2 regions of the Paenibacillus hamazuiensis genome follow, and region 1 is predicted to be linked to the other one. Evidence: predicted binding sites of a transcription regulator. Region 1 holds the regulator's gene; the other holds the start of a gene.
The links. Region 1 encodes Rex, which represses fermentation and respiration genes when NADH is low (regulators of the CRP and FNR family bind a similar motif). Its sites were predicted from a motif close to TTGTGAAATATTTCACAA; they were not measured.
Positions count from the first base shown of each region.

Region 2: the regulator Rex is predicted to act here: its motif matches at 2,011-2,028, upstream of pflB (formate C-acetyltransferase).

Region 1 is NZ_JALRMO010000001.1:2,005,240-2,012,696, reverse strand. It holds gene MYS68_RS08800 (metallophosphoesterase family protein) at 1-467, opposite strand, end outside; gene MYS68_RS08795 (cell wall elongation regulator TseB-like domain-containing protein) at 493-984, opposite strand; gene MYS68_RS08790 (amidohydrolase) at 998-2,293, opposite strand; gene MYS68_RS08785 (DUF47 domain-containing protein) at 2,531-3,151, shown strand; gene MYS68_RS08780 (inorganic phosphate transporter) at 3,176-4,177, shown strand; gene MYS68_RS08775 (redox-sensing transcriptional repressor Rex) at 4,541-5,164, opposite strand; gene dinG (ATP-dependent DNA helicase DinG) at 5,161-7,457, opposite strand, start outside.
Region 2 is NZ_JALRMO010000001.1:2,538,389-2,545,845, forward strand. It holds gene pflB (formate C-acetyltransferase) at 1-1,885, opposite strand, end outside; gene MYS68_RS11250 (hemerythrin domain-containing protein) at 2,119-2,658, opposite strand; gene MYS68_RS11255 (methyl-accepting chemotaxis protein) at 3,151-4,350, shown strand; gene cyoD (cytochrome o ubiquinol oxidase subunit IV) at 4,417-4,740, opposite strand; gene cyoC (cytochrome o ubiquinol oxidase subunit III) at 4,742-5,362, opposite strand; gene MYS68_RS11270 (cbb3-type cytochrome c oxidase subunit I) at 5,362-7,332, opposite strand; gene cyoA (ubiquinol oxidase subunit II) at 7,346-7,457, opposite strand, start outside.

The sequences.
Region 1 (7,457 bases):
ACGGTTCTCCCGTAGCCGGCAAGCTGGTCGCTTGGCAAGTAATCGAACTGCTTGCTGAACACTTTTTCGTCATAATCATGATTTCCTAACGCCGGATAGACGACATTCAATGGAAAATAATCGCTGACAATCCGTTTCCATTCCGTCAGTTCGCTGTTCACCGAGCTGCCTCTAACCTGATCGCCGGTAAACAGAAGGAAAGCCGGCTGCGGGGACAGCTCCTTCACCTTGCCGAGCAGCTTGCGCAGCGTCGCTTCCGCGATTGCGTCGCCGGATCCGCGGCTGTCCCCCATCACGACAAAACGAAACGTCGAAGAATCGGTTGGGGAAGATTGGGGGGATGAGGGAGCAGGCGAAGTTCCCGAAGCCCCGGCTTCGTCTGCCGGACCCGTACCCGGCACGCCGGCACATGCGGTTAATACGATGATGAAAAATATGATGGCCGTCACAGCAACAAAATTGCGCATCCGCATCCTCCCCAGTTCCGTCCGGCTATTGCAGGCTTAGCTTGTACGTATCTATCAGCGTGCCGTCCTTGAAATCGTAGTAATCGTAAAAATATTTCCAGCCTTGCTCACTTTCATATTTGTAGAAGGCTTCCCAAACAAGCCTGTCCCCAAGCTTGCCCGGAGTGGTGCGAAGAACGGTGCTGTCCGGGTTTTTCGCAAGCACCGCCTCCTTCACCTGGTCTGCAGTTACTCCGTCGGACGCCATTTCGGTAATCACTTCGTCATCGCTAACCCAGACAATGATCGGCTGGCCGATTTTGTCTTCCCCATGGATGATCGTATACTGCTTGTTTCCAATAAACCGCTCCACCTTGACAGGCTTTACCAAAATCGTTTTTTCATATGCGACCTTGACGGCCTGGCGCTGCACGCTCCATTCGCTTTCTTCGACGGAAGCGAGAAACTTAAAACCGAAAAATACGATCGCGGCCACAACCACACTCAGCCCGATTAAAATTTTATAACGAAGTTTCATGGCCGTTAGCCCCTTACGATGTCAGCCTTTCAAAGCATTTTTGCGCTTCATGCAAAATGCGCTCTTCATCGAGAGTCAAGCATTCGCCGCCGCGTACAACCCACCGGCCGTCGATGCAAACGTCAACCACGTCTTTAGCCGAAGCCGCATAGACGATATGGGATACGTAGTTCGTTTTCGGATAAAAATGCGACTGATCGATATCGACGGCGATAAAATCCGCTTTCATGCCCGGAGCGAGAATTCCCACATCCTCAAGCCAAATCGATTTGGCGCCTTCCGAAGTACCCATCTTGAAAGCTTCCGCGGCGGGCACAGCAACCGGGTCTCCGGACACCCCTTTATGGATAAGTGCGGCGAGACGCATTTCCTCGAACATGTCCAGGTTATTGTTGCTGGCCGAGCTGTCCGTGCCCAAGGAAACGAGTACACCCGCTTGGCGCAGGTCCGTCACGCGAGCGATTCCGCTTGCCAGTTTCAGGTTGCTGCCGGGATTATGCGAGACGCGAACATCGTAACGTTTCAAGATCGCAATCTCTTCGTCGGTCAAATGAACCCCGTGTGCGACAAGCGTCGGTCTGGAAAATACGCCGAGTTTTTCGAGATGTGCGACCGGACGCAGTCCGTATTGCTGCTCATTGTCAAGCACTTCCCGCAACGATTCCGACATATGCGTATGAATCGGCAGATTCAATTCGTGTGCAACCTGGACGATCCGCTCGATATAGTCCGGCGGACACGTATACGGCGCGTGCGGCGACATCATCGTCGTAATGCGGCCGTTCGCTTTGCCGTTCCAGTCTTTGGCGAATTGCGTCGCTTCCTTCAGCTTCGCGTCCTGTACCTCCGGCGGACACAGCCCGATGACGCCGCGGGTCAGCACGGCCCTCATGCCGGACTGCTCCACCGCCTGCGCCACCTCGTTCATATGGTCGTACATATCGACAAATGTCGTCGTACCGCCCTTGACCATTTCCAAAATGGACAGCAGCGTGCCGTATTTGACATCATGTGCGGTAAACTTTCCCTCGATCGGCCACATTTTTTCCTGCAGCCATACTTGAAGCGCCATATCGTCCCCGTACCCGCGCAGCAGCGACATCGCCGCATGACAGTGCGTGTTGACAAGGCCGGGCATATACAGCTTGCCTTTCCCGTCAATCACTTCATTGTAGCCTTCCAACGATGGAGGAGCCTGTTCCCCGATCGCCGTGATGCGGTTATCTTCGAGCTCCATATAACCGGAGATAACCGGCTTGTCTTCGTTCATTGTAACAAATAATCCGTTGGTGATCAGCGTTTTAGCCATAAAGGTCAAAATCCCTTCTTCCATATATGTAGAAAAACTCCCTTTTCAATGTACCTTTTCCACCGCATAAAATCAAGAAAGTCGATGTTCCAAGCCTCATAAAGCGGCACACATGAACATAATTTGAAAGGGGCAAACTAGGATTGCTTTTCGGGGATCGGGTATGGTATTTTTAATTTTGTGTAAATTTCTGCACGGTTCTACATAGTTTTCACATTATGAACGGGGGGTTAACCAGTGCTTTTTGCCAAAAAGAATGATACCGATTTCCTGCTGCTTCTCATCAAATCAGCGGAAAACACGCTGGAGGGGGCGCAAATGTTCCGTAACGCCATGATGGGGGACAAGCCGCCGGCGAGCTTTTATCCCGAGCTGAAAGACCTGGAGCATAGGGGAGACCAGATAACGCATCAAATCTTCAAAGGCTTGAACAAGACGTTTATTACTCCGCTTGACCGCGAGGATATTCTCGAGCTCGCCTCCAAATTGGACGACGTGATGGACGGAATTGAAGCGACGATCGCCCGTTTCGATTATATGAACGTACAAAAAACCGACAAGTTTATGAAAGATTTCTCCGCCGTCATCGTCCAGTCGTGCCAACACATTTTGGACGCTTTCAAGCTGCTTGCCCGCAAAAAGTACATGCAGCTCACCGAGCATACGGTGCAAATCAACAGTCTTGAAAACGAAGGCGATACGCTTATGAGGGAAGGCATCAGGCAAATTTTCCTCCACCCGACAGACCCTTATCACGATTTTAAGCTGAAAGAGATATACGAGCGTCTGGAACAAACAACCGACGCGTGCGAGGATGTCGCGAACATCTTGGAGAGTGTCGTGCTCCGCTATTCTTAAGGGTTGTTAGATCAGGAGGAAACCATGCTTACCCTACTTGTATTTATTGTCATACTGGCGCTGCTCTTCGATTTCATCAACGGGTTTCACGATACGGCGAATGCCATTGCAACGTCGATTTCCACCCGCGCCTTATCGCCGAGAGTCGCGGTGTTCGGAGCGGCCATCCTTAACTTCGTCGGCGCTGTATTTTCCTCGGAGGTCGCCAAGACGGTCGGCGGGAAAATTGCGAACCCGGCCAATATTCCGAACGGTATGCCAATCGTTATTGCAGCCCTGCTCGCTGCGATTATTTGGAACCTGTTGACATGGTATTTCGGAATTCCTTCATCCTCCTCACACACGTTGATCGGATCTCTGGCAGGCGCCGTCATCGCCGGCGCCGGAGTCGATTTCGTCAATTGGAAGGGATTTATTGAAATCATCGAAATATTGATTTTGTCTCCGATTGTCGCGTTCGGTACCGGCTTCGTCATCATGTGGATCATCAAGCTGCTTATCATCAGCGGAGGCAACAGCTCCCGCTCCAAGCTGAACAGGGTGTTCCGCACGCTGCAAATTTTTTCAGCGGGCCTCCTGTCCTTCTCGCACGGCGGCAATGACGCGCAAAAGGCGATGGGCGTCATCGTATTCGCGCTGGTCGCCACCGGCGTCCAGCAAGATCTGCAGGTCCCCTTATGGGTTAAACTGCTTGCTGCTACGGCTATGGGGCTTGGAACGTCGATCGGCGGATGGCGGATCATCAATACGGTGAGCAAAAAGCTGATCAAGATCGAACCGATCAACGGCTTCGCTTCGGATTTGAACTCGTCGATCGTTATCCAAACGTCCACCGCCATGGGCATGCCATTGTCCACCACACACGTCATTTCCTCATCGATCATCGGCACAGGAAGCGTCATGAGGTTTTACGACGTCAAATGGTCGGTCGTAACAAAAATGGTAATGACCTGGGTCATTACCATTCCGATCAGCATCGTGCTGTCCTATATCATATATAAAATCATCTTCGGCTTGTTCTATTAGAACAAGCCTTTTTCGTATTGACATGATCGATACATGGGCATAGTACAGCGTGTCGGCCATAGGTTTTGCGCCAGCAAAACCATGGCAAACATACGCGGGCACGAGGCACGCATCCGCTCCCAAATCATCGCTCCCAAAGTAAAGCGTGCCCGATATAGGATTTTTGAGTGAAGCCCAAAATCCATGTCGGGCAGACGCGAACTAGAAGCGAGCATGAGCTCCCGGAGGGCGGGTCCAGGGCGCCCGAGCGCCTTAAGGGCTTTGCGGAGCAAAGCCAGCTACGGAAGCCTGGGGTCCCCCTAGAGGGGGATTTAGGGGGTGCCCTTTGATTTTAGGGGGTGCCTTTGATTTATGGAGTGATTTTCATTTGTCCAAATAATACGCCAAACTTTGCAGTTCCGCCGTGAGATCCGCATGATGGACCCGTACCGTACTCGGAACTTTAATAATCACCGGAGCAAAGTTCAGTATCGCCTCAACCCCGGCTTCGACGAACTGATTGGCGACATTTTGCGCCTCCGGGGCCGGCACCGTGATGATGCCGATCCGCACGTGCAGCCGTTTAATCGTCTCGGAAAGCTCCTGCATCGGCTGCACAAACAAATTGTTGATCTGCTCCCCGACCTTGGCCTGATGCGCATCAAACACAGCGACGATTTTCATGTTATCCTTTAAATAAACGTTATAATTGCAAAGCGCCCGTCCCAGGTTGCCCGCACCGACCAGAGCTACGGAAATAAGCTTGTCCAGCTTCAAAATTTGCCGTATTTTTTCAATCAAATAATCGACGTCGTAACCGATCCCCTTTTTCCCGAACTCCCCGAAATAGGCGAGATCTTTGCGGATCTGCGCCGGGTTCAGGTCAAGCTTGTGCCCCAGATCCTGCGAGGAAACGGTATGCACGTTTTTCATGCTGAGCTCGTTCAAAAAACGTAAATATATCGGAAGCCGCCGGACGACGGCTTCGGAAATTTTCGGCGTTTTCATTGTTCATGCTCTCCCATCCATTGCTTAATCCGCGAAACGAGCTGGGTCGTCGGCATATGCTCGATTTTCGGTCCCGGCAGCGAGTACAGAAAGTAACGGCCGTAATTCGTATCGATCACTCTCGTGTCATAAATGACCACAATGCCTTTGTCACCCGCAGTCCTAACCAATCGGCCGAACCCTTGCTTGAACCGGATCACCGCCTGGGGCACCGAAAGCTTCATAAACGGATTTAAGTTCTGCTTTTTCAAAAACTCCGTTTTCGCCTCGACGAGCGGGTGATTCGGGGGCTGGAACGGAAGCCGAACGATCGCAAGGCAGGTGAGCGCTTCTCCCGGAATATCCACGCCTTCCCAGAAGCTGCTCGTGCCGAGCAGCACGCATGCCGGGTGGCTTTGGAACATCCGCGTCAGCTTGCTGCGATTGCTGCTGTCGACGCCTTGACCGAGCACCTGAATGCCATGCGCGGTCAGCCGATCCTTAAGGCCCGGGTGCGTCGCCTTCAGCATCCGGTTGGACGTGAACAACACGAGCATGCGCCCGTTGGTCTCCACCGCGATGTCGGAGAGCGAATCGACAAGCTTTTCCACGAAAACGGCCTCGCTGCCCATCCCCTTGAGGCTTGGGAAATCCCGCGGAATGACGACTAACGCCTGCTGCCGGTAATTAAAAGGCGATGGCAGCATGACCGTTTTCAGCTTCCCTCCGTTATCTTCGGTTCCGAGTCCAAGCTGCTCGCACGTATATTGAAACGACTTGTCTACCGACAGCGTAGCGGAGGTCATTACGACGCTTTCCTTCGCGTCGAAGAAATATTCCTTCAGCATCGGACTTACGTCCATCGGTACGCTGAACAGCTGAAGCGATTTTGCCTTCATTGTCGGGCTCGCCTCCAGCCAGTACACGTACGTATCGTCGGTCATATTCATAAAGAAATGCAGCGCATCCTTGTGGCGCGTAAGCTCTTTGCCGCTGCCACCAAGGTCCGTTACTACACTCTGCACCTCATATTCCTCCTGAACCTCTTTCAGCTCGCTTAACATCTTGTCGAGCTTCTTCGATACATCGTTCAGATTCAAATAAAGGTTGCTTTCGATGCCCTGCAGCGTCGGCCAAATCGAAGGAAGTTTTTCCTTCTTCATCCGCAGTACCGGCTGACCCATCTCGCTTTGCGACGGGTCGCTGCCTGCGGCAAGCAGTTGATACAGCTGCTCGGTCAGCAAATCCCAATCTTCCTTAATCTGCACAAGCTTGGGGACAATTTGGTCGATCGTCATTACCCAGCCGGCCGCAAGCTCGCCCTCGTGTTTTTGCAAACGCTGGCGCAGGTGTGACAGCTGTCCGCTGCGGCTATCTTTATACAGCCATTGCAGCGTATTGACCAATTGGAAATAATGCAGTTCGATGCCGAGATGTTTGCTCGCCACCTCTTCGAAATGATGGGCCTCATCGATAACAAGATGCTTGTACGCCGGCAAAATGCGGTTTTCCGCCTTCATATCGGTGAACAGCAGCGAATGGTTCGTAATGATGACATCCGCATTGTTCGACGCATACCTGGCCCGATGGTAGAAGCACTTGCGAAACCACGGGCAGTTGCGGTTCAGGCAGGAATCGGCATCGCTCGCCACCGTATGCCAAAACTGCGGACCTTTGCTGCCGAAATGAAGCTCCTCTTCGTCACCGGTGGCGGTTTCCCCGAGCCAAACGAGCATTTGTCCGGCCGTGACGCGGTCTTCTTTGGCGTTTTCAAAATCGAGTGCATTCATTTTATGTTCGAATTTGCGCAGGCACAAATAATGGCTTCTGCCTTTAAGCACAGCAGCCCGGAAAGGTACGGGAAATATATCATGAAGCAGCGGTACGTCCCGTTCCTTAAGCTGTTCCTGCAAATTGATCGTATGCGTGCTGACGACGACTTTTTTGTCCTGCTTCATGCCATAATAAAGGGCGGGAATCAAGTAACCGAGCGATTTCCCCGTTCCGGTGCCGGCTTCGATGAGCAGATGCTGTTTGCCCTGCAGTGCAGCTTCGACCTCCTGCTGCATCTTCACCTGCGCTTCCCGGTCTTCGTACATTTCGAATCGCACCTGCAAATTTCGTTTTACTTGTGCGTAAAACTCGGAAAATTGATCGGGTATCGCAGCGACGTCGCTTTCCTCGCGGACGAACTCGTCCTGATCCCAGTCATCAACCGCCAGTGCAAATTGGCGAAAAAATTTGCCGGTTTCCGGTTCGGCGGCAGGCTGCAGCTCTCTGAAGGTGCGAATTTCTTCCAAAAACCAGCCCAAAT
Region 2 (7,457 bases), 530 kb from region 1:
CGGCCTGGCGGCCGTCCGGAGTGCTGCCGGTCTTCTTGCCGTAAACCACGTTGGATGTGATCGTCAACACCGACATCGTCGGCACCGCGCCGCGGTACGCCTTGTGTTTGCGAATCCGGTTCATGAACGACTCCACGAGCTCGACGGCGATGCTGTCCACCCGATCGTCGTTGTTGCCGTACTGCGGATATTCGCCTTCGATCTCGAAGTCGATAGCAATTCCCCGTTCGTCCCGGATCGGCTTCACCTTGGCGTACCGGATCGCACTGAGGCTGTCGGCGACGACGGACAACCCTGCAATGCCGCAAGCCATCGTACGCAAAACCTCCCGGTCATGAAGCGCCATTTCAAGCCGTTCATTGCAATATTTATCATGCATGTAGTGAATGACGTTGAGCGTATTCATGTACAACCGCGCAAGCCAATCGAGCACCCGGTCGTATTTGGCTTTGACTTCGCCGTAATCGAGCACGTCGGAAGTCACAGGCGCTATAACCGGTCCGACCTGAATGCCAAGCTTTTCGTCAATGCCGCCGTTGATTGCGTACAAAAGCGCTTTGGCCAAATTGGCGCGTGCGCCGAAAAACTGCATCTGCTTGCCGATCCGCATGGCCGAAACACAACAGGCGATGCCGTAGTCGTCTCCATAAAACGGCCGCATCAAATCGTCGTTTTCATATTGGATGGAGCTTGTTTCAATCGATACTTTCGCGCAATAGTTTTTGAAGCCCTCCGGAAGCCGGTCGGACCACAGCACGGTCAAATTCGGCTCCGGGGCCGGACCCAGATTATACAGCGTGTGGAGAAAACGGAACGAGCTGCGGGTTACGCGGGTTTGTCCGTTTAAGCCCATTCCCCCGATCGATTCCGTCACCCAGGTCGGGTCGCCGCTGAACAACTCGTTATAATCCGGTGTCCGCAAAAATTTCACGATGCGCAGCTTCATCACAAAATGATCGATCAGCTCTTGCGCCTCCGCTTCGGTCAGCGTCCCTTCCGCCAAATCCCGCTCGATATAAATGTCCAAAAAGCTGGAGACGCGCCCCAAGCTCATCGCCGCTCCGTTCTGCTCCTTGATCGCCGCAAGATATGCGAAGTAAAGCCACTGCACAGCTTCCTTGGCACTTGCGGCAGGCTGTGAAATATCAAAGCCGTAAGACAGCGCCATCCGCTTTAATTCGTCCAGGCTTCTGATCTGCTCCGACAGCTCCTCGCGGGCGCGGATTACTTCCTCCGTCATCGCGTCCACTTCGAGATGGAGCAAATCCTGCTTTTTCTCCGCGATCAAACGATCGATTCCGTACAGCGCCGCCCGCCGGTAATCTCCGATGATCCTTCCACGTCCGTAGGCATCCGGCAGGCCGGTAATAATGCCGGCTTTGCGGGCGGTCCGCATTTCCGACGTGTACGCATCGAAAACGCCTTGATTATGCGTCTTGCGTATCTCCGTGAAGAGGCGCATCATATCCTCCGGCAGCTTGAAGCCGTATGCTTCGCAAGCGTCCGCGGCCATGCGGATGCCGCCGAACGGCTGCACGGCGCGCTTCAGCGGAGCGTCGGTTTGCAAACCGACGATTTGCTCCTTGGGCCGGTCGATATATCCAGGGGCATGCGACGTAATCGTAGATACGGTATTTACGTCAATATCCAGCACACCGCCCTTCTCCCGTTCTTGCCGGAGCAGCTCCCGAACCCGCAGCCATAAGGCGCTTGTAGCCTCCGTCGGACCGGCGAGAAAATCCTCGCTGCCGGTGTAAGGAGTTATATTCGTCTCAATAAACGAATTAACGTCAATGTGTTTTTGCCAATTTCCTTTCTTAAAATGACGCCAAGCGTGAGCACGATTCTCAGCTTTATGCATTGCATCCGCTTCTTTCATCACCATGACCCGGGCACCTCCATTTGTATTCAATCCTGCTTACACGCCAACCGGCTCGGCGACCTTGCGATAGTTTTCGTACGAATTTTCCTCAAAGACTCCTACCGCCTCCCTTTTTCTTTTCTAATGTTATGTTACTTTTTTCACAAAGTATCTGCTGTGATCCTCCTCACACCCGTCGTGAAACCGCACCGGGCAGCTCTGTAGCTTATCGTTCCTCTGTTTACTGTTGTACTGCTCTAGGAAAATAAATAATCCATATCGGTCAGAACTTCTTCCGTCATCGGAAAAATAAGCCGCTCTTCTTTTTCGAGATGCTCTTTCAAAATCCGGCACGCATGGATCAAGTACAACGCGGTTTGATGGAGCCGCTCAATCTCCGTATCCCTGCGGGCCATGTGAACCGCTCTTAAAAAAGACTGCAAATAGTCGGCTGCTAGTTCATGATCCTTTTCCATCGTCCAAAACGATGCAATTATAGAAGGAGCCGACTGTCGTCTAAAATAACGGTTCAGGAAAGGAAACAGTTCCTTCTCCTCCCAGTTTGAATGCCGTTCCAATTCTTCCTTAAACGCGTGTGTCCAAAGCCTCAAATGCAAAAGCAAACGGATCGCCGTATCGGTATCATCTTCCTGCTCAACCTGCTTCGCCTTGTTTTCCAATTCAACCAGCACTTGCATCAATTCGTCATGCTCCTGCTTCAAACGATCCAGCGATAGGGATAACTCCGTCAAATGCGCAGCACCGGATTCGGGCAGCGATTGATAAGTTATTCTCATTTTTCGTCACTCCCATTGGGTAAAGTATATGTCTTTCCCCTGAATCCCTTCCGACCACCGCTGGGACGATAAGGAGCAATACGCAGAGGGTGCTGCCCCAACTTGAATAAGGTAACCGGGGTAACTATCAAGCCGGTTGATCGTGTCCGCTCCACCGATTTGTTCGTATAAGGCCGCCGTAGCACCGGCCGCGCGATTTTCGGAATAACTTCGTTTTGAATAAGTCATGGTCATACACCTCCGATGAATTTCGTTAATCATATTGTAATCGAGGGAAACGGCTTCGGGTGTGATCCTGCTCACCATAGGGATCTCCAAAGGCTTCGGTGTGAGAAATATCACATCCGTGCCCGATCCTTTTTGCTATCTTAATTATCAGATCGTTCGGTCGGAATGGAGACGACAAAGTTGACAAAAACAAAATTCGGTATTGTAAAGAAAATGGTGCTGGGAATCACGGGGGTTTCCGCTGTAACGTACGGAACAAGCGCTTTGTTTATTTTTGCTTTGCAGGATGTATTCAAAAATTACATCCCCGAGTGGCTATTCATAGGGGCGATCCTTTCCCTTGGCGTATTCTGGACTGGATTTTTAGGATGGTTCGCGGCAAAATGGTTCGTCGAACCGTTGCTGTACCTTACGAGAGCAGCCAACGACGCTTCAGCCGGAAATTTGCAAGTTAAGATCGTCCCGCCGAAGCCCGATGATGAAATGAGAGCGCTCGGCCTCTCGTTCTCCAAGATGATTGACAATCTAAGAACGATCATTGTCGGAATATCTACAAACTTCAAAACGACGGATACGCACGTGGAAGAATTGAGAATTGCGATCGCACGCGCCGCATCTCACGCAAAACGGATTACATCCACAATAGAAGAAATATCCAAAGGAGCCGAACGGCAATCCGAATTCTCGGAAACGATGTTCGCCTCCGTCGAACAAATCGTGAAAGCGACGGAGAATATCAATGAAAAAGCCGATACTGCCCGGCAGTTATCAATACAAATGGCCGCAACGATCGATCACAACGCAAAAGAGATTGAATCTTTAGTCGATGGCATACAGAAGCTTGCTGGCTTCGGTCGGGACTCCCTTTACGTCGTTCGAAGTTTGGAAGGCAAAGCGAAGGAAATCGGTGAAATTTCAGGGGTTGTCGGCGAACTTGCCGATCAGACTCATCTATTGGCATTAAACGCTTCCGTTGAAGCCGCGAGAGCCGGCGATCACGGACAAGGCTTTGCGGTCGTGGCTGGAGAAGTGAAGAAGCTTGCCGGACAAAGTTCGCAAGCGGTTCACAACATCAATCGGCTTATAGAAGAAATTCAGACGGAAGTAAAGAAGACGGTGAATAAAATTACCGAGCAATTTGAAGCCGCCGATCGGGAATCGGCCCATGGCCAAGCAGCTGTTGTCGCTCTTCGAACGATTATCGGGGAAGCCGGGCAAGTAGCGCAATCCGTGGACCATATCGCCTTCACAGCTGCGAACCAGACCGAACAAGTACAAACGGCCTTCCGCGAAGCCCGGGAAGTCGCTGACATCGCATCGAAAATTTGTTCGGGAGCCAAAGGAGTAGTGATCTCGACGCAAGAACAGACCGATGTAATGGAGGAAATCTCCGCCTCTACGGATGTATTGAGAGAACAATCCACCTCTTTGATGAGACAAATTGAATTTTTTAGAGTGAAGTAAAAAAAAAATTCGACCGTCATGGGAAACCGAAAGCCTCCTCATGACGGTCTTTTTATCATCTCTATTTCAGTACATCGGATTATTTTCCATAATCCAGATGGAGCCGTACACGACCACGACAACGATGACCAGGCCGAGAATCAGCGTCATCAGATTATAGCGAGGCCCCTTCTCTTCCCGCAAGTGCATGAAGAACAGCAGCTGCACTGCAAACTGCAGAACCGCTGTGCCGAGCAGGACGATGATCGTCGCCGTTTTCCCGAACCATCCGTTCAAAACCGCGAGAATCGGAATAATGGTCAGGACGATGGAAAGCGTGAATCCGAGAACATATTCCTTGAGCGAGCCGTGCCCACCGTGGTCAACAGAGCCAGAGCCATTGTGCGCCATGTCACATCACCCCCATCAAGTAGACGAACGTGAAAACGAAAATCCAGACGGCGTCCAAAAAGTGCCAGTACAAGCTTGTAATATGCACCTTGCGCCGAGTGACCGGCGTAATGCCGCGCCGGGTAAGCTGGATGATGAGCGCGGTTATCCAGCAGATACCCAGTGATACATGCAGGCCGTGAGTACCGACAAGCGTAAAGAAACCGGATAAAAATGCACTGGAATAAATCGTATGTCCTTCACTTACGAGCTTCGAAAATTCGGTCACTTCCATTCCGATAAAGCAGGCACCGAGCAGAACTGTAACGATAAGCCAGAAGATCAACCCTTTTCGATTGCCCGCATTCATGGCGAGAACTGCCAGACCGCTTGTGAAACTGCTGGTCAGCAGGATGAACGTTTCGGCAATGACGCCGGGCATTTCGAAGAGCTCTTTCGCCCCCGGCCCCCCTGCCGTATTCTCATGAAGAACGAGATATGTTGCGAACAGAGCGGAGAACAAAATACAGTCGGTAATCAGAAAAATCCAAAATCCGAACTTGCGAAGCTCTTCCAGATCGTGATGGCCTTCATGGCCCCCCGCATGGGCGAGTGCCTGCGAACGATTGTGGGTTTGCGCCATCATACGCCCCCCCTTGCTTCAGCTTCCATGCGTTTGATTTCATCCACAGGAATATAATAATCGGTGTCGTAGTTGAACGAGTGCGCCAGCATCGTCGCAGCGACGCCGATGAAACCGGGAATCGCAATCCAGAGCCAGTGAAACACGAGACCGAAGCCAACAATAAACCAGCAGATGGATTGTATAAACGGGAGCGGCGAATTTTTCGGCATATGAATCGGTTCGAGCTCCGGCTTCGCCTTCGGTGCCTTACCTGCGGCGATACGCTCCTTCTCTTCCCACCAGTCGTCGCGGTCTGTGACGATCGGCGTCATCGCAAAATTGTACATCGGCGCAGGCGACGGAATTGACCATTCCAGCGTGCGTGCGCCCCATGGATCTCCGGTGGTGTCCTTTTCCATAAACTTGATGCTGTGAGCGATTTGCCAAACCTGGAACAGGAAGCCGAGTCCCATCAGGAAGCCGCCGATCGTCGATATAAAGTTCAGCGCCCACCAGCCGGTATCCCAGCCGTAGGAGCTCACGCGGCGGGTCATGCCGTCAAGACCAACTACATATTGAGGCATAAAGCACACATAAAAACCGATGTTCCAAGTCCAGAACGCCCATTTTCCGATCGTTTCATTTAGCTTGAAGCCAAACATTTTCGGCCACCAGTAACTCAAGCCCGCGAAGTAGCCGAAGGCAACGCCGCCGATCAGCACCTGGTGAAAGTGGGCGATCAGGAAATAGCTGTTATGGAACTGAAAATCCGCAGGCGCGACAGAGAGCATGACACCGGTCATACCGCCGATGACAAAGCAGGGAATGAATCCGATCGTCCAAAGCATCGGTGTTGTAATCGTAATCCGGCCGCGATACATCGTGAACAGCCAGTTGAAAATTTTGACTCCCGTCGGAATCGCAATGATCATGGTTGTAATCGCGAAGAAGAGATTGACATCCGCACCGGATCCCATCGTAAAAAAATGATGGAGCCATGTAAAGTACGCCATGAGGCTGATGCTTATCATCGCAAACACCATGGAACCGTAGCCGAACAAACGTTTCTTCGAGAAGGTCGCCACGATCTCCGAGAAAATCCCGAAAGCGGGCAGCACGACGATGTAAACTTCCGGGTGCCCCCACATCCAGATCAGGTTAACGTACATCATGGCGTTGCCGCCGCCGTCCATCGTGAAGAAATGCGCTCCCAAAAAACGGTCCAGAAACAGAAGCGCCAGCGTGACGGTCAGCACGGGGAACGCGACGATGATCGCAATGCAGCTTGAGAGCACCGACCATGTAAACATCGGCACTTTCGACCAAGTCATTCCGGGCGCACGCATTTTGACGATGGTCACTATGAAGTTGATTCCCGTCATCAACGATCCGATCCCGGAAATCTGCACACCCCAGATGTAGAAATCCTCCCCTACGCCGGGGCTGCCCGTCAATTCCGAGAGCGGCGGATACGACAGCCAGCCGGCATTCGCCGATCCACCGATAACGAACGACATATTGAACAGCATCGCACCGAAGAAAAACAGCCAGAAGCTGAGCGAATTCAGGAACGGAAAAGCGACGTCACGCGCGCCGATTTGCAGCGGTACCGCGATGTTGAATAAGCCGAACATGAGCGGCATTGCCATGAACAAGATCATGATGACACCGTGAGTCGTGAACACCTCGTTATAGTGTTCCGGCGACAAAAACTTCATATCGGGAAAAGCGAGCTGCGTCCGCATCATCAGCGCGTCGACGCCGCCGCGGAACAGCATGAGGAGCGAAGCGATAATGTACATAATTCCGACTCGTTTATGATCGACGGTCGTCAACCACTCGCGCCAAAGCCAGCCCCATTTCTTGAAATATGTCAGCACTATGACGATGGCTGCCATCGTCAGAACGATGGCGACGTCCGCTCCGTAAATCAGCGGGTCGCCGGTGACGAAAAACCACGAAGCAAAATCTTTTATTTGGTCAATCACGGAAGTCATCCTCTCATTTGCCATGATTCATATGCATGCCGTCCATGTGATGATTGGATTGGCCGGAATTGCCCATGTCATGGACATCCTTCTGCGCATTATTGCCGGGTGGAAGCTGTCCGCCC